2 regions of the Nocardia farcinica genome follow, and region 2 is predicted to be linked to the other one. Evidence: riboswitches for the same ligand, from Rfam matches in the RefSeq annotation. Region 2 holds a riboswitch; the other holds the start of a gene.
What was found. A riboswitch is a leader RNA that binds a small molecule or an ion and turns the genes downstream of it on or off. The one in region 2 is predicted to bind cobalamin.
Positions count from the first base shown of each region.

Region 1 (11,230 bases), on a different replicon from region 2:
TCGGCGGTGGAGGCCGACAAGTACGTGGAAGCGCGAATGCGCCGCCAGAAACGGTTGGACGGCCCCGACGCTGTTCACTTCACGGCGATGCTCACCGAAGCGGTCCTACTTCAGCATCCGTGGGGGCCGAAAGTGCAGATCGCCCAGCTTCGGCACATCAAGTCTTTGATCGAAGCGCATCCGGACACCGTCGACGTCCGGGTCATCCCGCTGGGTGCCCCGGAATGTGCGGCGCTGAGCGGCAACGTCTACCTGCTGGATTTCGAGAGCTGCTGGCTCCCTACCGTGGCGTGGTTCGAAAACGCGCTGTTCGGAGCACTCGTCGAAGACCCGGTTCAAGCCCGCAATCTCAACTATGTCTACAACAACGTCTTTGCGGCCATGCCGGACCAGGGGCGGTCTCTCGACCTGATCGACCAAGCGGTACGTACGCTAACATCGTTGGCATGAGTACCGGCACGACCAGCACGTGGTTCAAGTCCAGCTTCTCGAAGGAAGCCGCCAACTGCGTGGAGGTTCGGTTTTCCGGGGATGCGGTGCTCATCCGCGACAGCAAGTATCTGCGGGATCCGGGGAACGATCCGGCGCGGCAGCCGGTCATCGAGATTTCGGCGATGCGGTGGGGTGCGTTTCTCGCCTATGCGGTCGATCCGGGCGTCGCGCCGGAGCCTGGGCTGCCGGTGATCGTGCGGGGTGCGCGCGGTGTGGTGGTGTCGCTCGGCGGGGTATCGCTGCATTTCACCGATGCCGAGTGGATTGCTTTCACCTCGGGCATTGCGGTGGGGGAGTTCGCCGCGGCGTAGCGGCGGGCGGTGCGGTTGCAGCGCGCCCGCCGCTGGCCCCTGGCCAGCGGTTGCGCAGCTGTTCGATGCCGACTCCGGTGGATCCGAGTGCCGGCACCCGAACAGCTACGATCGGATCAACGCAGGGCTGCCGCCGCGGCGACGAGGTTGCGTAGCGAGGCTTCCACCTCAACCGGGCCACGGGTCTTCAAGCCGCAGTCGGGATTGACCCACAACCGTTCGGCCGGAACCGCTTTCAGCGCTGACTGTAGCGACGCGACGATCTCCTCGATCGAAGGCACGCGCGGCGAGTGGATGTCGTAGACGCCAGGTCCTACGCCGAGATCGAAACCGGCGGCGTTGAGATCGTCGAGGACTTCCATGTGAGAGCGAGCCGCTTCGATGGAGGTGACGTCAGCATCGAGCGCGGCGATCGCGCCGATGACTTCACCGAACTCGGAGTAGCACAGGTGAGTGTGGATCTGCGTGGTGTCGGCGACGCCGGCGGTCGCCAGGCGGAACGAATCGACCGACCACGCCAGATAGGCCGGTCGCTCGGCCGCGCGCAGTGGAAGCAGTTCGCGCAGCGCGGGTTCGTCGACCTGAATGATGCGGGCGCCGCCTGCTTCGAGGTCGGTGACTTCGTCGCGGATGGCGAGGGCGACCTGGCGAGCGGATTCGCCCAGGGGCTGGTCGTCGCGGACGAAAGACCACGCGAGGATGGTGACCGGGCCGGTGAGCATGCCCTTGACCGGCTTGCTGGTGCGTGACTGCGCGTAGCCGATCCAGTCGGTCGTCATCGGGGTCGGGCGGGTGACATCACCGAAGAGGATCGGCGGGCGCACGCAGCGCGTTCCGTAGGATTGCACCCACCCGTTGTCGGTCGTGGCGAAGCCGTCGAGCAGCTCTGCGAAGTACTGGACCATGTCGTTGCGCTCGGGTTCGCCGTGGACGAGCACGTCCAGGCCCAGACGTTCCTGCAGCGCGATCACCTCGTCGATCTCCCTCCGCATACGGGCTACGTACTCGGCGTGGTCGATCTCGCTCTTGCGCAGTGCGGCGCGAGCCAGGCGGATCGTCGAGGTCTGCGGGAAGGAGCCGATGGTGGTGGTGGGCAGCAGCGGCAGGTCGAGGTGAGCACGCTGCTTGGCGCGACGTTCGTCGGCCGGTGCGCGTTCGAGGTCGGTGGGTGCCAGTGCCGCCAGACGTGCCCGGACGGTGGCGTTGTGCAGGCGCGGATCTGTGCGGCGGGACTCGGCGGCGTCGCGGGCGGCGCGCAGTTCGTCGGCGACGACGTCGGTGCCCTGGGTCAAAGCGGTGGCCAGCAGCCGGACTTCGTCGACCTTTTCGGCGCCGAAGGCGAGCCACGAACGCAGCCGGTCGTCGAGCGCGGTTTCCGGGGTCAGTGAGTAGGGAACGTGCAGCAGCGAGCAGGAGGTCGATACCGCGACCGAGGCTGCGCTGCCGAGCAGCGAGCCCAGGGTGCTCAGAGTGGCGTCGAGGTCGGTGCGCCAGACGTTGCGGCCATCGACCACGCCGGCCACCAGCAGCTTGTGGGTCAAGGCCGGGACCGAGGCCACCGCCTCGACGGTGGTGCCCGCGGTGAAGTCGAGCGCGACCGCGTCGACCGGCGTCGCCGCGATCTCGGCGAGTGCCGCGTCGGTGTGCCCGAAATAGGTGGCGATCAGGATCGCGGGCCGGTCGGTGCCCGAGGCGAGTTCGGTGTAGGTGGCGCGCACGGCGGCCAGTTCGGCGTCGGTGAGATCGGTGACCAGGATCGGCTCGTCGATCTGGACCCAGGTGACACCCGCCGCCGCGAGCCGCGACAGCAGCTCGCGGTAGAGCGGGAGAAGCTCGGCGAGGCGGTCCAACGCGCCGCCTTCGGCGTGCTTGGACAGTTTCAGGAAGGTCAGTGGCCCGATGACGACGGGCCGGGCCGGGATGCCGAGTTCATCGGCTTCGGCGAGTTCGGAGAACAGCTTCGCCGGGTTCAGTGAGAACTGCGTTCGGGCGTCGATCTCGGGAACGATGTAGTGGTAGTTGGTATCGAACCATTTCGTCATCTCGAGCGGGGCGATCGTGTCGGTGCCGCGGGCCGCGGCGAAGTAGCGATCGAGTGGATCGATGATTTCGGCGACGCGCGGAGGCAGCGCACCGAGCAGGACCGCGGTGTCGAGGACCTGGTCGTAGTAGGAAAAGGTGCCGACCGGGATGGAATCCAGCCCCGCGGCGGCGAGCAGGCCCAGGTGGGTATCGCGCAGTTCACGCGCGACGGTGTGCAGGTGCTCGGCGTCGGCCTTGCCGGCCCAGTAGGCCTCGATGGCGCGCTTGAGTTCCCGGTTCGGCCCGACGCGGGGCAGTCCGAGAACCGTGGCGGTGAAGGGGGTGGGCGAAACAGCCACGTTGATCGTCTCCGGTGTAGATGCGGATGGCCATCGCCTGTCGTGCGCAGCGCCGAAATCCGACCGTGAGGTACGTGCGAGGCAAGCTCGCGCGCCCGTTTCCAGGGTCTCCTGGCGGGGCGGTGGAATATCGGTCCATGCGCCCAATCCTCGAGGCGGAGGCCGCCGGGCACGGCGTGTCCGGCACAGCGGGCAGGTCTTCGGACTCATGGGCACCGGCCTGATTCGGCCGACCTAGTGGCCGTCGCTTCCCAGGCAGGCGCCCAGTGCTCCATGACGGCGGTCGTTCCCACTCACCGCTGCGGGACAGTCCCGGATTCCCACCGGGTTCCCTCTCACCGGTCCGGTGTCCCGGGCCGGCTTCGACACGATCACTGGAGTTCGGGGCTCCGACTCTGCACGGTGAACGTGAACCAGCTGCGGTCACCATTCTAGTCCAGCCCGACCGCGTGCTGAGGCCTACCGGTAGTCGGCCCGCCGATCGCTGCACCGATCAGCCGGTTCTGCTCCTCGGCGGACCGGTGGGGAGCCGGGGGCGGGTAAGGCTGGATCGAGCGGACGGGGTGGCGATCGGGGGCGCGGGCATCTGCGGTGGCAGCGAGGGTCCCCAGCCGATGCCCGCAAGACCGAGGATTCGCCCGCTGTGCCGGGCGCGTCGCGGCTGGTGGTCGGCGAACCCGCTCGCGAGCGCGCCACCGCGCGCAGGCGATCGGGGTGGACGGTCAGCGCCGGGTTTCAGTGGGTGAGTCGGCGGGGGCGTAAGGGATGTTCGCAGCGAGGTTGTCGTCGACGCGGATGGCCCGCCCGAGCTGTGGGAAGGCTCGTTGTGCGCAGTTCGGGCGTTCGCACACCTTGCAGCCCGCGCCGATCGGGACCGCGGTGGGGTCATCGTGGAGCGGGAGTCCTTGGGAGTACACCAGTTTCTCGGCGTAGGCGAGGTCGCAGCCGAGTCCGATCGCGAAATTGCGCTTGGCGGCGAGGAATCCGGGAGTGTTCTCGTCGGTGGTGCGGGCCAGCCACAGGTACTTGCGGCCGTCGGGCATCTGGGCGATCTGGGTGCGGATTCGCCCCGGGGTTGCGAAGGCGTCGTGGACGACCCACAGCGGGCAGCTGCCGCCGACCCGGGAGAAGTGGAACGCGGTGGCGGACTGGCGTTTGGAGATGTTGCCGGCCCGGTCGATACGCACGAAGAAGAACGGCACACCGCGCTGTCCGGTCCGCTGCAATGTCGACAGGCGGTGACAAACGGTCTCGAAACCGACCTCGAACATCGATGACAGCAACTCGATGTCGTAGCGCAGATCTTCGGCGGCATTACGGAACCTGTTGTAGGGCAGGATGAGCGCTCCGGCGAAATAGTTGGCCAGGCCGATGCGCAACAGGTCGCGTGATGCGGTGGGCAGATTCGACATGGCGGTGATCGCGTCGATGGTGTGGTTGTGCGTCAGGAACGCCAGCTGGGTCGCGAGCTGGAATGCGCGCTGACCGGCTGAGAGTCGTCGTGCGAGCGCGATGTGGCGCGCTGCGGGATCGTAGACACGCTTGGGGCCGGGATCGGTCGGATCGTCGGAGCGAATCGTGACGGTGATGCCGTGGCGCTCGTGCAACAGGCGGGTCAGCTGCAGGTCCAACCCGCCGATGCTGAGCCGATTGTCCTGAAACATCGATTCCGCGGCGGAGTCGAGCTCGGGTATGTGGTTGCGATGGTCGTAGAAGAAGTCGCGCACGTCCTCGTACGGAGTCACCGCCGTGGCACTCGCGGCTGGAGCCTCGAGACCAGCGGAGATCTGCTCGAGCTGCTGCGTCGCGCTGCGCAGTCTGCGATGCAAGTTCACCAGCAGATGCGCGGCGGCCGGGACCCGCGTGGTGAGATCCTCGAGTTCGGCATTGCTGATGCCCGCGGCATCGGGATCCTCGATGAACACCTCATGGAGATCGGCCAGCAGTCGTGCGTCGGTGTCGGTAGCGAAGAAGCCCATGTCCAGATCGAAGGCGGCATTGAGTTTGAGCAGCACCTGGACGGTCAGCGGACGCTGATCGTTCTCGAGCTGATTGACATAGCTCACCGATAGCCCGAGCAGTTTTGCCAGCGCGGTCTGCGACAGCCCGCGCTGGTCGCGCAGTGCGCGCAGCCGCGCGCCCGCGAACATCTTCTGCATGACCCGAATCTATCACGCGCACCATTCGCAACTTTCACAGATTTGCCGGCGATCTTCCACATATTTCGGCATCTGCGAGGCATTTTGCCCGCAAATCGAACTGTGTAACGTGCGAACGGTATCGGTGAATATTTGACGTCCGGGAGGCCAGCGCTGTGAAGCACCATCTTGTCCGTACCCACCGCTCTGCCGAGGACTTCCCTCGTGAGGAGCACTTGGCGTGGCGGATCGCCGAGGTAGCCACCGATGCCGTGGAGGTTCCGGCCGACACCGAGGAGATGATTGTCAACCGCATCATCGACAACGCCTCGGTCGCCGCGGCCTCGATCACCCGCCGACCGGTCGCCAACGCTCGCGCCCAAGCCTTGGCCCACACCTACCGCCCGGGCGCGACCGTATTCGGCGTGCCGGGCCGGTTCTCCCCGGAATGGGCCGCCTGGGCCAACGGAGTCGCGGTCCGCGAACTCGACTTCCACGACACCTTCCTGGCCGCGGAGTACTCACACCCGGGCGACAACATCGCTTCGATTCTCGCCGTCGCCCAACACTCCGGTCGCAATGGCGCGGACCTGATCCGTGGCCTGGCCACCGGCTACGAGATCCAGGTCGACCTGGTACGTGCGATCTGCCTGCATGAGCACAAGATCGACCACGTCGCCCACCTCGGCCCCTCGGCCGCCGCAGGTATCGGCACTCTGCTCGGTCTCGACGCCGAGACCATCTACCAGGCGATCGGACAGGCTCTGCACACCACGACCGCTACACGCCAGTCCCGCAAGGGTGAAATCTCGAGCTGGAAGGCCTACGCGCCTGCCTTCGCCGGAAAGATGGCCGTCGAGGCGGTCGATCGCGCGATGCGCGGTGAGGGCGCCCCCTCGCCGATCTGGGAGGGCGAAGACGGTGTCATCGCGTGGCTGCTCGGCGGCCCGAATGCCGAGTACTCGGTGCCGTTGCCGGCGCCGGGCGAGGCCAAGCGCGGCATCCTCGACACCTACACCAAGGAGCACTCGGCCGAGTACCAGAGCCAAGCGCCGATCGACCTGGCGTTCCGCCTGCGCGAGCGAGTCGGTGATCTGGATCAGATCGCGACCGTCGTGCTGCACACCAGCCACCACACGCATCACGTGATCGGCACCGGCTCGAACGATCCGCAGAAGTTCGATCCCCAGGCCTCGCGCGAAACCCTCGATCACTCGCTCATGTATATTTTTGCGGTTGCCCTGCAGGACGGAACCTGGCACCACGAGCGCTCCTACGCTCCCGAGCGCGCACAGCGGCCCGACACGATCGAGCTGTGGCGCAAGATCTCCACTGCCGAGGATCCGGAGTGGACTCGTCGCTACCACTCGACCGACCCGAACGAGAAAGCCTTCGGCGCCCGGGCCGAAATCACCTTGAAGAGCGGCGAAGTGATCGTCGACGAGCTGGCTGTCGCCGATGCGCATCCGTTGGGCGCCCGTCCGTTCACGCGGGAGCAGTATATCGCGAAGTTCCGCACCCTAGCCGAAGGCGTAATCGAGCAGGCCGAGCAGGATCGGTTCCTCGACGTCGCCCAGCGAACCCCGGAGCTGACGGCCGAGGAGCTGGGTCAGCTGAACTTCACGGTCTCCGAAGAGGTCTTGGCCCGCGCGCCGAAGCTGCCGAAGGGGCTGTTCTGATGACCGGCCTGCTGGCAGCGTCGACCTCGGTCTCCGACAAGCGTCTTGCATTCCGGGCGGGCCTGGCATCAGACCGGATCCAGCGCATCCCGGGCGCGTTCAGCCCGTTGGTGGCCAGGCTGATCCAGGAGATCGGCTTCGAAGGCGTCTACGTCTCCGGCGCGGTGGTCTCCGCCGACCTCGCCCTGCCCGATATCGGGCTCACCACGCTCAGCGAGGTCACCGAGCGCGGCCGCCAGATCGCCCGCGTCACCGATCTACCGGTGCTCATCGACGCCGACACCGGCTTCGGCGAACCGATGAGCGCCGCACGCACCGTCACCTTCCTCGAGGACGCAGGCATCGCCGGAGCCCACTTCGAGGACCAGGTCAACCCGAAGAGGTGTGGGCATCTCGACGGCAAGACCGTAGTCCCCGTCGAGGAAATGGTGCGGCGCCTGCGGGCAGCGGTCGCGGCTCGCCGCGATCCGAGCTTCGTCATCTGCGCTCGCACCGATGCCGCGGGCATCGAAGGCATCGACGCGGCGATCGAGCGGGCACAGGCCTACGTCGCGGCGGGAGCGGATCTGATCTTCACCGAAGCCCTGCACACCCCGGCCGACTTCGAGAAGTTCCGCGCCGCGGTGGACATCCCGCTGCTGGCGAACATGACCGAGTTCGGCAAGTCCGAGCTGATTCCGGCCGCCACGCTGGAGAAGATCGGCTACAACGCCGTGATCTACCCGGTATCGACGCTGCGGTTGGCGATATTCGCCGCCGAGGCCGGCCTGCGGGAGATCTTCGAGCAGGGCACCCAGTCCGGTCTGCTGGATCGGATGCAACATCGCAGCCGGCTCTACGAGCTGCTGCAGTACGAGCGCTACAACGAATTCGATTCCGCCATCTTCAATTTCACCCTCGGAAGGAATCAGTGATGACCGACATCGCTGTGCCCACCATCTACAAAGGCCTCGCCGGCGTCGTCGTCGACACCACCTCGATCTCCCAGGTGGTCCCCGAGACGAACTCGCTGACCTACCGCGGCTATCCCGTACAGGACCTGGCGGCGATCTGCTCCTTCGAACAGGTCGCCTACCTGCTCTGGCACGGCGAGCTGCCCACAGATTCCCAACTGGCCCTATTCACCCAACGGGAACGGGCGGCACGACGGGCTAATCGTTCGTTGCTGTCGTTGATCGCGAAGCTGCCCGACAACTGCCATCCGATGGATGTCGTGCGCACCGCGATCAGCTATCTCGGCGCCGAGGACCCTGCCGAGGAAGACAATTCCTCCAAGGCCAACCTGGCCAAGTCGCTACAGATGCTGGCCGTGCTACCCACGATTGTGGCTGCCGATCACCGTCGCCGCCGTGGCCTGGACCCCATCGAGCCACACTCCCATCTCGGGTTCGCCGAGAATTTCCTGAACATGTGCTTCGGGAGAGTTCCAGCGCCGGAGCTTGTGAAGGCATTCGAGGTTTCGCTGATCCTCTACGCCGAGCATGGTTTCAACGCTTCCACCTTCGCCGCTCGGGTCGTGACCTCGACCCTGGCCGATATCTACAGTGCGGTCACCGCGGCCATCGGCGCGTTGAAGGGTCCGTTGCACGGTGGTGCCAACGAGGCGGTCATGCGTGACATGCTCGAGATCGGCGATCCCGCGCGGGCCGAGCAGTGGTTACGAAACAAGCTGGCGAACAAGGAAAAGGTGATGGGCTTCGGGCACCGGGTCTACAAGAACGGTGACTCCCGCGTGCCGACAATGAAGAACGCGTTGCTGGATATAGCCGCGGCCACCGGCGGTGGCAAGTGGGTCCAGATGTACGAGATCCTCGAGCACACCATGATCGAGGCCACCGGCATCAAGCCGAACCTCGATTTCCCGACCGGCCCCGCGTATTTCCTGCTCGGCTTCGATATCGAGGTGTTCACCCCGATTTTCGTGATGAGCCGCATCACTGGCTGGACCGCTCACGTCATCGAACAAGGTGCGGCCAACGCGCTCATCCGGCCGCTCAGCGAGTACGCTGGCGTGCCGCAGCGCGCCGTCGGCACCTGAGCGGCATCCCGACCGTACTCACCGGTGCGGGCCGTACCCGTTCCTCGGCGCGGCACGTCAACCCGACACCGTCGCGGCCTACTTCGACGAGGTGAACAAGTCCCGCGGCGACAACCCCCGCCTCGACGACGCCATCGACCGCGTCGGCAAGGAACTCGCCGACCTGTCCGACATCGAATACCGGGCCCGGCGCGTGGTCGAACTCATGGCCCTGGTCCTGCAAGGCGCCCAGCTGGTGCGGCACGGACACCGCGCGGTGGCCGACGCCTTCTGCGCCACCCGATTGGGGGATGACTGGGGAATCGCGTTCGGGACATTGCCGACCGGGGTCGACACCGAATCGATCATCGAGCGCGCGTTCGTGGAGTGAGGGGCTGATGTCGCCGGCTACCTGTGGGGTCGGTGTCGGGCCGCTGGCACGAGGGGGAACTGGCGTGAGTTCGGGGATGTGGTGACGATCAGTTGATTTCGTCGCCCTGGGCGGTCAGCGTGCGGCTGGACTCCTCGTCTACTGCCTGGAGTTGACCGATCGCGGCCAGGTAGGCGTCGCGCATGGTGGTGACGATCTCGATGTGCTGGTCGATGCGGGCGAGGGCGTTGTCGTTGGGATCGTGGGGTGCGCCGCCGGTCGCCTTCTGCTCGAACTTCACTCGCAGTTCGTTGGCGGAAGGGAGCCCGCCGTAGCCGGAGAGACGGTCCAGCTGCTGGGCATCGCGCCTGATGTACAACAGTTGTTGCCGGAGTGCCTCGCAACGGTCGTGTAAGGCTTGGCCGATCTCGGTGTCGAGCCTGAACTCGCCGTTGATGCCCTGTTCTTTGAGAGTTCGCCACTGCTGCAAATGTGATTCGGTGTCCGCCATGTCGTCCCCCGTAAGACTCGGTTATTTCGGTAGGTGTGGTTCGAGTGTGATCGCGTGTTCGATCGCCAGATCGCACGATTCTCGAATGGGCCTGCTGTCGAACCATCCGACCGCAATCTCGAACATTCCTTGTTCGGCAGGCAGGCTGACGTAGCAGACGTCACCACCTTCGATCTTGTTCGTGTTCACGAGTCCCTGCCGACCCCCGATGGTTATCTCGCGAATGATCTCGACATTGGGATTCTTGCGAGTGTCCTCGATGGTGTGGCTGGTCGACAGCAGGTCCATGCGGTAGCTGAAGACCGACGGTTCCCACCCGCAGATCCGCCACGACGAGACCTTGTCCGGGTTGACGATGTTGCGTTCCGTGGACGGGTCGAGTCCGAGCTCGATGAGCCATTCGTCGGGGATGTCGGTGCAGGGGTCGAGCAGGTTGTCCATCTCAGGCTCTGCCGGGGTGGGGGTGCCCGGTCGGGTGCCGCCGAGGTCGACTGTTCCGCAGCCGGTGACCAGACCGAGAAGCGTGGCAACGGCAATTACGGTGCGGGCGACGGTCGCCGTGATGTGCATGTCCCCTCCCTATGTCGACAGCACAGTCAACATATAACGTGCGGTGTTCACACCGCCGTGGTCGCCCTGTGCTCGGGCTGGCCTTCATCCCGCTGTGGTTTCCGCGGACTCGCGAGACGGCAGGGAGCGTGCAGGCAGGCGCACGGGTGTTTCCGCACCGTCGCGGTGCGAGCTGGTCCGCGGAGCCTGCCCCCGGGTCGAAATCTCGAGGGCAACAGAAGCCCGAATCTCTCGATACGCTGACGCCGTGGGCGACGACGAGATCTCACCGGCTGCGCTGGCACGCGATGTGTCGGCCCGAGCGCAGCGGCTCGACCGCCGCTACCTGCTCGGCATCGCCGGCCCACCCGGCGCGGGGAAATCGACTCTCGCGAAAGCCCTGTGCCACGAGCTGAACGAGCTGGCCGGTGCGAACATCGCCGCCGAAGCCCCCATGGACGGCTACCACCTCCCCAACGTCCGCCTGCGGGAAATGGGCAGGCTGCCGAACAAGGGCGAACCGGACACCTTCGACAGCGAAGGCTACGTGGCGAACCTGGAGCGCCTGCGGGACACCTCGCTCGGCCACGAAGTCACATGGCCGACCTTCGACCGTGCCCTCGACGAGCCCACTCCCGCGGGCGTCGTGTTCACGACCGAACGCATCGCCGTCACCGAGGGCAACTACCTCCTCGTGGACGATCCCGCGCTCGGCGCCTGGCACGAGGTCCGCAACCTCCTCGACGCCTGCTGGTATCTCGACGCCGACCCGAGCGTCCTCA
Region 1 is NZ_LN868939.1:1,524,523-1,535,752, forward strand. Features, by position in the region: gene AMO33_RS31145 (helix-turn-helix domain-containing protein) at 1-450, shown strand, start outside; gene AMO33_RS31150 (DUF397 domain-containing protein) at 447-803, shown strand; gene metE (5-methyltetrahydropteroyltriglutamate--homocysteine S-methyltransferase) at 920-3,190, opposite strand; cobalamin riboswitch at 3,359-3,560, opposite strand; gene AMO33_RS23780 (short-chain fatty acyl-CoA regulator family protein) at 3,907-5,343, opposite strand; gene prpD (2-methylcitrate dehydratase PrpD) at 5,499-7,001, shown strand; gene prpB (methylisocitrate lyase) at 7,001-7,915, shown strand; gene AMO33_RS23795 (bifunctional 2-methylcitrate synthase/citrate synthase) at 7,915-9,039, shown strand; partial or broken gene AMO33_RS23800 (DNA alkylation response protein) at 9,095-9,409, shown strand; gene AMO33_RS23805 (hypothetical protein) at 9,498-9,899, opposite strand; gene AMO33_RS23810 (DUF3558 domain-containing protein) at 9,921-10,469, opposite strand; gene AMO33_RS23815 (nucleoside/nucleotide kinase family protein) at 10,717-11,230, shown strand, end outside.
Region 1: linked by a shared signal. The riboswitch ahead of metE (5-methyltetrahydropteroyltriglutamate--homocysteine S-methyltransferase) and the one ahead of AMO33_RS11180 (FecCD family ABC transporter permease) in region 2 are both predicted to bind cobalamin.

Region 2 (11,230 bases):
CCGACCAGAACAGCAGCTCCACCACCCAGAACACCCACAGCGCCAGGCTCACCACCAGTACGGGAATCGCCAGGAACAGCACCGCGGGCACCGCGACGAGCAGGAAGCGCAGCAGGTCACCCGCGCTCGCCCCGGCCAGGCCGCTGCCGACCCGCACCGCCGCCCACATCATCCAGCGCCGCGGCACCGAGACGCCGAACTCGCGCAGGCTGCGCCGGAAGATCCCGTCGGCGTCGGCGGCACTCACCACCGCGCCGGCGCGTAGATAGTCGTGCAGGATCGCCGCGCGGGTATAGGCGCCGTAGCGCGGGATCAACCAGACCAGGGCGCGCGGCACCGAGGCGAAATCGGTGCGGAACCCGGCGGGCACCGTGAACTCCTGGCTCGCACCGCGATACACCAGCGGCTGCGCCAGCCGCCAGAACGTGCCGTCGATCTCCTCGACCGTCGAACCGCTGCCCACGAACGGCATGCCCCGATTCTACGGCCGACCACCGTGCTCAGCGGGTTTGGCGCGCCTCCGGATGCACGGGCCGGGCGGGATCGAGCGCACCCGGATCGTCGTAGGCGGGGACCGCGCCCCACGTCGGCGTCGGCCGGGCGTGCCCGAACGGCCCGAGGTACCCGGTGCCCAGGTCCTCGGCCGTGCTCAACGCCGCGAGGAACAGCACCACCAGCGAGGCGATCAACGGCTGCACCAGCAGCGCCAGATCGGTGCCGACCTCGGTCGGCAGGGTGACGATGCTGCCGACCGCCGGATCGTCGGCGCGCGGATGCCGCAGCTCGGCCACCGTCTCCCCGCACCACGCCATGGCGTAGGCGCCGATCAACGACCCCGTGAGCAAGCCGAGTTGCAGCAGCGGCCCGCGCACCGGCCGCAGCAGCCGCCACGCCGCGACGGCGCTCAGCAGTCCGGTGACCGCGCCGAAGCACACGAAGATCGCCACCGCGTCGAACTGGTGGGCGCTCTCCCCCGTGAGTCCCGTTCCGCGACCGGGCTGGGTCACCAGCAACTGCTCGGTGGGTGCGAGCACACCCCACAGCGCACCCACCAGCAGGCTCACCACGACCACGCCCGCGACCACCAGCAACGCCGTGGCCGCCTCCCGGCGCACACCCTCGGCGCGCACTACCGGTGTTCCAGACTCTTCGAGTCGATCACCCCGTGGCGGGAGCACTTGGCCCACCAGCCGTCCGGGCTCACCTGCACGATCATGCGCCTGCCGCACTGCTCGCAGAACCGCGGCGGCTCCAGGCCCAGCGCGGCCGCGGCGGGCACCGCGTCGTCGAGGCCCGGCACGATCCGCTTGCCGGTGAACGGGTTGTAGCGCTCGTCCATGTCCACGACACTACTCATCGGCGGGCGACCTACAGCGTTTCGTTGAGCGCCTTGATCGGCATCTTCAGCTCACCCAGCAGATCCAGGTCCGATTCGGCGGGCCGGCCGAGGGTGGTCAGGTAGTTGCCGACGATGACGGCGTTGATGCCGCCGAGAATGCCCTGCTTGGCGCCGAGGTCGCCGAGGGTGATCTCGCGACCGCCCGCGAAGCGCAGGATGGTGCGCGGCAACGCCAGGCGGAAGGCGGCGACGGCCTTGAGCGCCTCGGCCGCGGGCAGCACCTCGAGATCGCCGAACGGCGTGCCCGGACGCGGGTTGAGGAAGTTCAGCGGCACCTCGTCGGGCTCGAGCTCGGCCAGCTGCGCGGCGAATTCGGCGCGCTGCTCCAGGGTTTCGCCCATGCCGAGGATGCCGCCGCAGCACACCTCCATGCCCGCTTCGCGCACCATGCGCAGCGTGTCCCAGCGCTCCTCCCAGGTGTGGGTGGTGACCACGTTGGGGAAGTGCGACTTGGCGGTCTCGAGGTTGTGGTTGTAGCGGTGCACACCCATCGCGGCGAGCTGGTCGACCTGTTCCTGGGTGAGCATGCCCAGCGAGCAGGCCACCTGGATGTCGACCTCGTTGCGGATGGCCTCCACACCGGCGGCGACCTGCGCCATCAGCCGGGCGTCCGGGCCGCGCACGGCGGCGACGATGCAGAACTCGGTGGCGCCGGTCTTGGCGGTCTGCTTGGCGGCCTCCACCAGGCTGGGGATGTCGAGCCAGGCCGCGCGCACCGGCGACTGGAACAGGCCCGACTGCGAGCAGAAGTGGCAGTCCTCGGGACAGCCGCCGGTCTTGAGGCTGATGATGCCCTCGACCTCGACCTCGGGGCCGCACCACTTCATGCGGACCTCGTGGGCCAGTCCGAGCAGCTCCTCGAGCCGGTCGTCACCGAGCCGGAGCACCGCTAGGGTCTGGTCCTGGGTCAGGCCCTCGCCGCGCTCGAGCACCTGCTCGCGCGCGATCTCGAGAATGTCGGTCTGAACGGGTGCCTGGGTCACTGCGGAAATCCCTTCGGGCGGGCTTCTTCGTAGGGCGACGGCCCCTCGCGCCCGAGGTGGCCGTGCAACTTGAACGGTGTTCAGGCTAGGGTAGCGGCAAGAGTGAGTCAAAGCACGATCGGAAGGGACAACGGTGCAACTGCACAGGGCGGACGTGGTCGACGGCGCCATCGCCATCCTCGACCAGTACGGCCTCGCCGACCTGACCATGCGCAGGCTGGCGAGTTCACTGCAGGTGCAGCCGGGCGCCCTGTACTGGCACTTCCCCAACAAGCAGGCCCTGCTCGGCGCGGTCGCCGACCGCATCCTGGCCCCGATGGAGGCACCGGTCACCGCGACCGACTGGGCCGGTCAGCTCACCGAACTCGCGCACCGGCTGCGGGACTGCCTGCTGGCCTACCGCGACGGCGCCGAACTCGTCTCGGCCACCTACGCCTCCCGGCTGACCACCAGCAAGGGCCGCGAGCGCCTGGCCGGGGTCGCGATCCGCGCGGGCATGCCGCGCCAAGAGGCCGAACTGGCCGCCTACACGCTGCTGTACTACGTGCTGGGCCAGACCGTCGACGAGCAGTCCCGCATGCAGATGGACTCCGCGGGCGCGCTGCCCGCCGACGCCACCCCGCTCGACGAAACCCCTGACGCCACCGCGCGTTTCGACTTCGGCCTGCAACTGTTCATCGCGGGCGTACGGCACCTGCTCGGCAGCCGCGTCCGCTGAGCAGCCGCGTTCGGCCGCTGTCGGGCCGTGGTCGGTCCACCGCGGCCCGCCCGGCGGGAAACCACCGGTACATCGTCCACGCGCCCGCCCCCGCGGCGAGCGCGAGCGCGAAGGAGGCGGCGCCGAGAACGGCGAGCGCGCTGATCGCGCCCACCGCGACCGGTCCGGCGAACATGCCGATGTCGTGGGTGAGACGCCAGGCGCCGAGGAATTCGGCGCGCCGGTCCGGCGGGGCGACGTCGGCGCCGACGGTCATGATGAGCCCGTTGCTGATGCCGTTGGCCAGCCCGAGCAGCACCGCCGCCGCGCCCGCGGTGAGCGCCGAGCCGGTGAACGGCAGCGCGGCGTAGCCGAGGGCGAAGCACAGCATGGACGGAATACCGGTGGCGCGGCGGCCGTAGCGGTCCAGCCAGATCCCCGCGGGATAGGACATCAGCACGTCGACCGCTCCCGCGATGCCGAAGATCAGGCTGGTGGCGACGGGGCTGAGCCCGATGTGCGCGGCCCACAACGGCAACAGCGCCTGGCGGGCGGCCCGGGCGGCGCCGGTGAGCAGCGCCGCCGAGCCGAGCGTGCCCAGCAGCCTACGGTTCTCCACCACCACCGAGGACAGCGTGTGCGTGCCGCTCTCGCCGCCGACGTCGCGCACCGCGACCATCGCCAGACCGGCGAGCAGGGTGGTGACACACTGCAACCACAGTCCGCCGTTCGGGCCCATCACGTGCACCAGTCCGGCCCCGAGGAACGGGCCGCAGAAGAACCCGAGCCGGTGCGCGCCCGCCAGGGTCGACAGTGCGCGGCCCCGGTCACCGGGAGACACCACCGCGACGAGGTAGGACTGCCTGGCCAGGCCCCACACCGCCCCCGCCGCGCCGTTGAGCAGCATCCCCGCCGCCAGCACCGCCAGGTTCGGCGCCAGGATCGCCGCGAGCACCCCGGCCAGCCCGAGCAGCGACCCCAGCCCGATCGCCCCGCGCTCCCCCACCCGGGCCACCACCCGGCCGGCGGGCAGATCGGTGAGCACCATCCCCAGCCCGCTCAGCGACACGACCAGTCCGGCGAGCCCGGCACTCGCACCGAGATCCAGGGCCCGTAGCGCGTACATCGGCGCCGCCGCACCGGCCCCGGTGCCGTACAGCGCCATCGGCACGAACACCGACCACGTCAGGCTCCGCAACCGCACGGAACGGACTGTGCCGGTGGCACTTTCGGTCGCTCGGTCGACGCTCACCGCCCGCGCCCCCGGTGGCGACCGCGTGGTGTCCCGGCCCGCGCACCGCAGCGCGCGAGCCCGGCCGCCGCGCGTCCGCCCGGACACTCCTCGGGTGCCCGGCTCACCGCACCCCCACCGGTCGACGGGCGAATCGGCTCTCCGGCCGCGGCAGTCCGAAGTGATCGCGCAACGTCGTGCCCGAGTATTCGGTGCGGAACAGCCCGCGCTCGCGCAGGATCGGCACCACGGTGTCGGTGAAGACCTCCAGCCCGCCCGGGTAGTAGGGCGGCATCACGTTGAACCCGTCGGCGGCACCGTGGCGGAACCACTCCTCGATGGTGTCGGCGACCTGTTCGGGCGTGCCCGCGAACACCCGGTGCCCGCGCGCGCCCGCCAGCCGATGCAGCAACTGCCGCAGCGTCGGCCGTTCCCGGCGCACGATCCCGGCGACGACCTGCAACCGGCTGCGCGCGTTGTCGGTGACCTCACCCGCGTCGTCGAACTCCTCGACCGGCACCGGCTCGTCGAGCTTCAGGTGCCGTAGATCCCGTCCGGCGATTCCGGCGAGCTGTGCCAGCCCGTATTCCGGCACGGTCAGCTCGTTGAACTCCCGCTCCAGTTTCCGGGCCGCGGCCTCGGTGTCGGCGATGAACGGGCTGATGCCGGGCAGGATCTTCACGTGCTCGGGGTCGCGGCCGAACGCGCGGGCCTTGGCCTTGATGTCGGCGTAGAACGCCTGGGCGTCCGCCAGTTGCTGGTGCGCGGTGAAGATGGCCTCGGCGTAGCGGCCCGCGAACGCGCGGCCCTCGTTGGAGGCGCCCGCCTGGACCAGCACCGGATGCCCCTGCGGTGGGCGCGCGGCGTTGAACGGTCCACGCACGCGCAGGTATTCGCCCTCGAAATCGATGCGGTGGATCTTGGCCGGATCGGCGTAGCGGCCCGCCGCGGTGTCCAGCAGGATGGCGTCGTCCTCCCAGCTGTCCCACAGCGCGACCACCGCGTCCACGAATTCCCGTGCCCGCGCGTACCTTTCGGTGTGGTCGGGGTGGCGGTCCAGCCCGAAGTTGGCCGCGGCCAGATCGGTGCCGGTGGTGACGATGTTCCACCCGGCCCGGCCGCCGGAGAGGTGGTCCAGACTCGCGAACAGCCTGGCCAGATTGTAGGGCTCGTAGTAGGTGGTCGAGGCGGTGGCGATCAGCCCGATCCGGCTGGTGGCGGCCGCGATGGCGGTGAGCAGCGTGATCGGTTCCAGTCCGGGCGCGGCGTTGAATTCGACATTGGTGCGCAGCGCGGGACCGTCGGCGAAGAACACCGCGTCCAATGTCGCGGCCTCGGCGGTGCGGGCGATCTCCTGGTAGTACCGCACGTCGTAGATGCGGTCGGGCCTGCTCGCCGGATGGCGCCAGGCGGCCTCGTGGTGCCCGGCGGGATAGATGAAGGCGTTGAGGCTCAGCTGGCGGGGACGGTCGGTCATGAGGCTTGTTTCTCTTCCTCCGGTGCGGCGAGGTCGACGCCGAGCGCGGCGAGCAGCAGCTCGCGGGCGTGGATGAACTCGGGGGCGCTGTGACGGCGGGGCCGGGGCAGCTCGATGCGCAGGTCGGTGGCGAGGCGGCCGTCCTGCAACACCAGCACCCGGTCGGCGAGCAGCACCGCCTCGTCGACGTCGTGGGTGACCAGCAGCACGGCGGGCTTGTGCCGGGCGCACAGATCCTGCAGCAGGGCGTGCATCCTGATCCTGGTCAAGGCGTCCAGCGCGCCGAACGGCTCGTCGGCCAGCAGCAGTTCCGGCTCGCGGACCAGCGACCTGGCCAGTGCCACCCGTTGCTGCTCACCACCGGAGAGCTCCCGCGGCCAGGCGCGCTCGCGCCCGGCCAGGCCCACCTCGGCCAGCGCCGCCCGGCCGCGCGCGGCGGCATCGGCGCCGGACAGGCCGAGGATCACGTTGTCGAGCACGCGGGCCCAGGGCAGCAGCCGGGAGTCCTGGAAGACCACCGCGCGTTCGCTCGGCACCCGCAACTCGCCCGAGCCGGTACCCGCGTCGTCGAGTTCGGCGAGTGCGCGCAGCAGCGTGCTCTTGCCCGAGCCGCTGCGCCCGAGCAACGCCACGAACTCACCGCGCGCGATGTCGAGATCGATGCCGCGCAGCACCGTGCGGTCACCGAAGCCGCGGCGCAGCTCGCGGGTGCGGACCACGCTCAGTCGCCCAGTGTCTGTCGCCATGACAGTGCCTTCCTTTCCACCGCGCGCACCGCGATGTCGCCGAACAGGCCGAGCAGTCCGTAGATCACCAACCCGACCACGATCACGTCGATCTGGCCGTAGGTGCGCGCCTGCGTCATCAGGTAGCCGATGCCGCTGGTGGCGTTGACCTGCTCGACGACGACCAGCGCCAGCCAGGAGATCGTCACCGCCAACCGCAGGCCGATGAAGAAGCCGGGCAGCGAACCGGGCAGCGCGACGCGGCGCACGAACGCCGCACGCGACAGCCGCACGGTCTCGGCCAGCTCCACATAGCGGGAGTCGACACTGCGCAGATAGGCGTGGGTGTTGATGTAGACCGGCACGAAGACGCTCAGCGTGATGACGATCAGCTTCATCTCCTCGCCGATGCCGAACCACACGATGAACAGCGGGATCAACGCCAGCGTCGGAATGGCGCGCTTGATCTGGATCGGCCCGTCCAGCAGCGCCTCGCCCACCCTGCTCAGGCCCGCGATGAGCGCGAGCACCACGCCGATCACCACGCCCAACGCCAACCCGATGCCGGCACGTTGCAGCGAGGTCAGCAGATTCGACTGCAGACGGCCGTCGGCGATCAGCTCACCGGCGGTCTGCGCCACCGTCCAGGGGGCGGGCAGGGTGTCGGGGTCGAGCGAGCCGGTGGCCGAGCCGAGCACCCAGGCGCCGACCAGCAGCGCCGGGCCGAGCGCGATCCCGAACGGGATCGGTGTGCCCGGGCCGAGCCTGCGCCGCGACAACCCGCCGCGCGCCTGCCGGGCCTGCGACGTGCCCGCCGCGCCGAACCGGCGCAGCACGCCCGCTTCCACTGTCGCCATCATCGCTCCTTCGGCTCGAACGCCGCGCCGGATTCGGTGACCGCCGCGGTCACCACGGCGTCGTACCGCAGGTCGAAACCGTCGGCGGCCTCGACCTTTCTCGGCAGCTCACCGGCGGCATCGATGAGGTCGATGGTCGCCTGCTGCCGATCGATCAGGTCCTGGTCCAGATGCGGGAAGACGTAGCTGCCCAGCGAATCCACGATCCGGCGCGCGTCCTCCGGCGAGACCTTCTGGTTCTCCACGTAATACCGTTGCTCCCACTCGGCGCGGTGGGTGTTGGTCCACTGGTAGGCGCGCACATACGCCCGCACCAGCGCGGCCACCGCCGCCGACCGGGCCGGGTCGTTGGTCACCTCCCGGCGCGCGTAGAGGTAGGCCAATCCGCTGTAGATGCCGTGCGTTTCGCTGTCGGGCAGCACGGTGGCGCCGGGCGTGCGCAGCAGCCGCGTGACGTTCGGTTCGATCAGCGGGGCCACGTCCACCTGGCCGGTGCGCACCGCGTCGAGGAACTCCGCCAGCTGCAACCGGACCAGTTCCACGTCGCCGGTGTCCAGTCCCGCCTTGTCCAGCGCGCGCAGCACGGCCGCCTGCTGGGCGGTGCCCTCGGCGTAGGCGATCTTCCTGCCCTTCAGATCCGCCAGCGTCGTCACCGGAACACCCGGCGCCACCGCCAGTTTCAGCGCGTCCACGCTGGTGCGGTACGCGGCCACGATCGGCACGTCCTGCCCGGCGGCCAGCGCGTGGATCGGCGGCACGTCCCCCACCGGCGCCACGTCGGCCGCGCCGGCGCGGAACGCCTCCAGGATGGCCGGGCCGCCGACGAAGTTGGCGAATTCGACGGTGAACGGCAGCGTGTCGAGCTCACCGGAGAGCCGCAGCGCCGTCTGCAACCGCTCCTGCTGGTCGGCGATCACGAGCTTGGTGCCGGGCGGCACCTCGGTGGGCAGCGGGGTGTTCGCGGCGGCCACCGTCGCGTCGTCGTCCTTCGCGCAACCGGTCAGCCCGAGGGTCGCGGCGGTCGCCGCGGCGAGCAGAACGGCGGTCAGGCGACGGCCACGACGGCCGGCGAGCACGGTTCGGGTTCCAGACATGCGGGGAATTGAAACAACCCGGCCGCGTCCCCGAACACCTTTGTCGGCAGCCTGATTCGAAAGGTGTCACGACGGCGCCGCGGCGGTCCGCACGCCGCGCGCCCGGTCCAGATAGCGCTGCACGAACGGCAGCACCTGCTGCTCGATGACGGTGTTGTAGGCCACCGGCGCCTGCCGCGGGTTGGCGTGGCCGATCTCGCGCGGCAGCACCACCAGCAGGCTGCCGTCCACCCCGCCGACCCGCTCGACCAGCACCCGGTGGGAGTACTCGACGTCGACCACCCGGTCGCGGGCGGCGTCGCGGGGACGGATGAACACGATCGCCGGACGCGGTTTGCCCTCGGCCGGCCGCGCCAGAGCCCGCAGGTTGTCGATCGCGCCGCCACCGACGATCGCCAGGAACTGCGATTCGATCAACCCGTTGCTGGCGGCGTTGTGCGAGAGCACCTTCTCGGTGGTCACCTCGGTCAGCACCGCACGCAGCGCGGCGAGCCGGATGCCGGGCACCGGCCGGCCGGCCGGATCGAGGAAGCGGTCCCGGCGGGCATAGGTTTCCACCGCCATGCGCAGCGTGCGGCTCTCCCGCGCACCGGGCAGCCAGCCCATCCAGCGCAGCATGTCCTCGCCGCGGCCACGGCTCTCCGGCCGCACCGCGCCGAGGTCCATCGGGGTGCAGTCCAGCAGCACTCCGGCCAGCCTGCGGTCGCTGCCGCGATGGATGTGCTCGCCCACCTCCAGCGCGATCACCCCGCCCATGCTGTGCCCGACGAGCACGAGGTTGCGCACCCCGGACATCTGCGCGGCGCGCACCACCAGATCCGCGATCACCTTGCTGTCGATGCCCTGGTTGTCGTATCTGATCGCCCACACCACCCCGAGGCGGCGCAGCGCGGGCAGGGCGGCCGCGGTGTCGGTGGCGTTGAGCCCGCCCAGACCGACCATGTCCACCACCGCGGTGTCCCAGTTCCGGTCGTCCACCGGAGTGGCGACCGGAAGCAGCGCGGGTTCGGTGCGTGCGAGCCTGGCCCGCTCCGGCGCCACGTCGTGCACCCAGTACTGCACGAACAGGGTGAGCAGGAGTGTCAGTAAGGCGGCGACCCGCACCAGCGCCAGCCTGGTGCGGCGCAGTCTCGTCCAGCGATGCCCGAGGCGGGTCTCCCGCAACCGAGCCCTGCGCCGTTCGTCGTCCCAGTCGGCGACCGTCGACGGGTGCCGCTCGTCCCACAGCGACATCACTCCACGGTAACGACGGACGCCGGAGCCTGCCACGTGCCGACCCGACCACCCGCCGCGAGCAGACCGGGCGGTAGAGTACTGCCCGTCAACCCCCGGCGGGTGCGGGAATCCGGTGAGAATCCGGAACGGTCGCGCCACTGTGATCGCCTTCGGCGAGAGTCAGACCTCCCCCACCGGGTCGCTTCTGGAAAGGCCGCGACTTGCCTGTGGAGTATCGCCGATGATCCGCGTCCGGACATCGATCACCCTCGGCGTGCTGAGCGTCGCCGTATGCGTCGCCATGGTGTTCGCCACCGGTCTCGGCGCCGAGACACTGCCCGTCGGATCGGTCTGGCACGTGCTGCGGGACCGGATCACCGGCACCGCGCCCGCCGATCTCGGTCTCGACACCATCGTCTGGCAGCTGCGGGTGCCGCGTACCGTGCTCGCCGCGATCGTCGGCGCCGGGCTGGCGCTGGCCGGGGCCGCGATGCAGACCCTGGTGCGCAATCCGCTGGCCGATCCCTTCCTGCTCGGCGTCTCCTCCGGTGCCGGTGTCGGCGCGGCCGCGGTGATCACCTCGGGGTTCTTCGCCGGCGCGGGCGTCTGGGCGTTGTCCGGCGGTGCGTTGGCCGGCGCGTTCCTGGCCGCGACGCTGGTGTTCCTCATCGCCTCCGCCCAGGGCGGCCTCACCCCGCTGCGGCTGGTGCTCACCGGCACCGTGCTCGGTTCGGCGTTCGCCGCGTTCAGCAGTTTCCTGGTGTTCCGCAGCGCCGATCCGGCGGCGGCGCAATCGGTGCTGTTCTGGCTGCTCGGCAGCCTGGCCGGCGCCGACTGGACCCGGATCGCGCTGCCGCTGACGGTCGTGGTGCTGGCAGGTGTGGCGCTGTTGGCGGCCGCGGGCTGGCTGGACGCGCTGCTCGTCGGCGCCGACACCGCGGCCTCGGTCGGCGTTCCGGTGCGGCAGCTGCGCATCGCGCTGTTCGTGCTGCTGGCGGTGCTGGTCGGGGTGCTGGTCGCGGTGTCCGGCGGGATCGGCTTCGTCGGCCTGGTGGTGCCGCACGCGGCCCGGTTGCTGGTCGGCCCCCGCCACCGCGACCTGTTACCGGTCTGCGCGCTCTGCGGCGCGTTGTTCCTCGTCGTGGCCGACGCCGCCACCCGGATCCTGGTGCGCCCCACCGAGATCCCGGTGGGCGTGCTGACCGGCCTGATCGGCGCCCCCGCCTTCCTGCTGCTGCTGGGCCGCCGCACCTACCGGTTCGGGGAATCATGACCCGCGATACCGCGCCCGGGGGACGTTTGTCGGTGACCGAGGTGAGCTGCGAGGTGGGACGGCGCCCGGTGCTCACCGGGGTGAGCTTCGAGGTGGCGCCCGGGGAGATGATCGGGGTGGTCGGGCCGAACGGCAGCGGGAAGACCACGCTGCTGCACGTGCTCGCGGGGGTGCGACGGCCGCGCCGGGGCCGGGTCACGGTGGACGGGCAACCGCTGCACGAACTTCCGGCGCGGCAGCGCGCCCGGACGGTGGCGCTGGTGGCGCAGGACGAGCGGC
Region 2 is NZ_LN868938.1:2,281,718-2,292,947, forward strand. Features, by position in the region: gene AMO33_RS11125 (DUF1353 domain-containing protein) at 1-472, opposite strand, end outside; gene AMO33_RS11130 (DUF2567 domain-containing protein) at 501-1,130, opposite strand; gene bsaP (biotin synthase auxiliary protein BsaP) at 1,130-1,357, opposite strand; gene bioB (biotin synthase BioB) at 1,369-2,382, opposite strand; gene AMO33_RS11145 (TetR/AcrR family transcriptional regulator C-terminal domain-containing protein) at 2,516-3,100, shown strand; gene AMO33_RS11150 (MFS transporter) at 3,057-4,331, opposite strand; gene AMO33_RS11155 (LLM class flavin-dependent oxidoreductase) at 4,435-5,787, opposite strand; gene AMO33_RS11160 (ABC transporter ATP-binding protein) at 5,784-6,533, opposite strand; gene AMO33_RS11165 (ABC transporter permease) at 6,509-7,369, opposite strand; gene AMO33_RS11170 (ABC transporter substrate-binding protein) at 7,369-8,463, opposite strand; gene AMO33_RS11175 (alpha/beta hydrolase) at 8,530-9,696, opposite strand; cobalamin riboswitch at 9,802-9,940, shown strand; gene AMO33_RS11180 (FecCD family ABC transporter permease) at 9,920-10,951, shown strand; gene AMO33_RS11185 (ABC transporter ATP-binding protein) at 10,984-11,230, shown strand, end outside.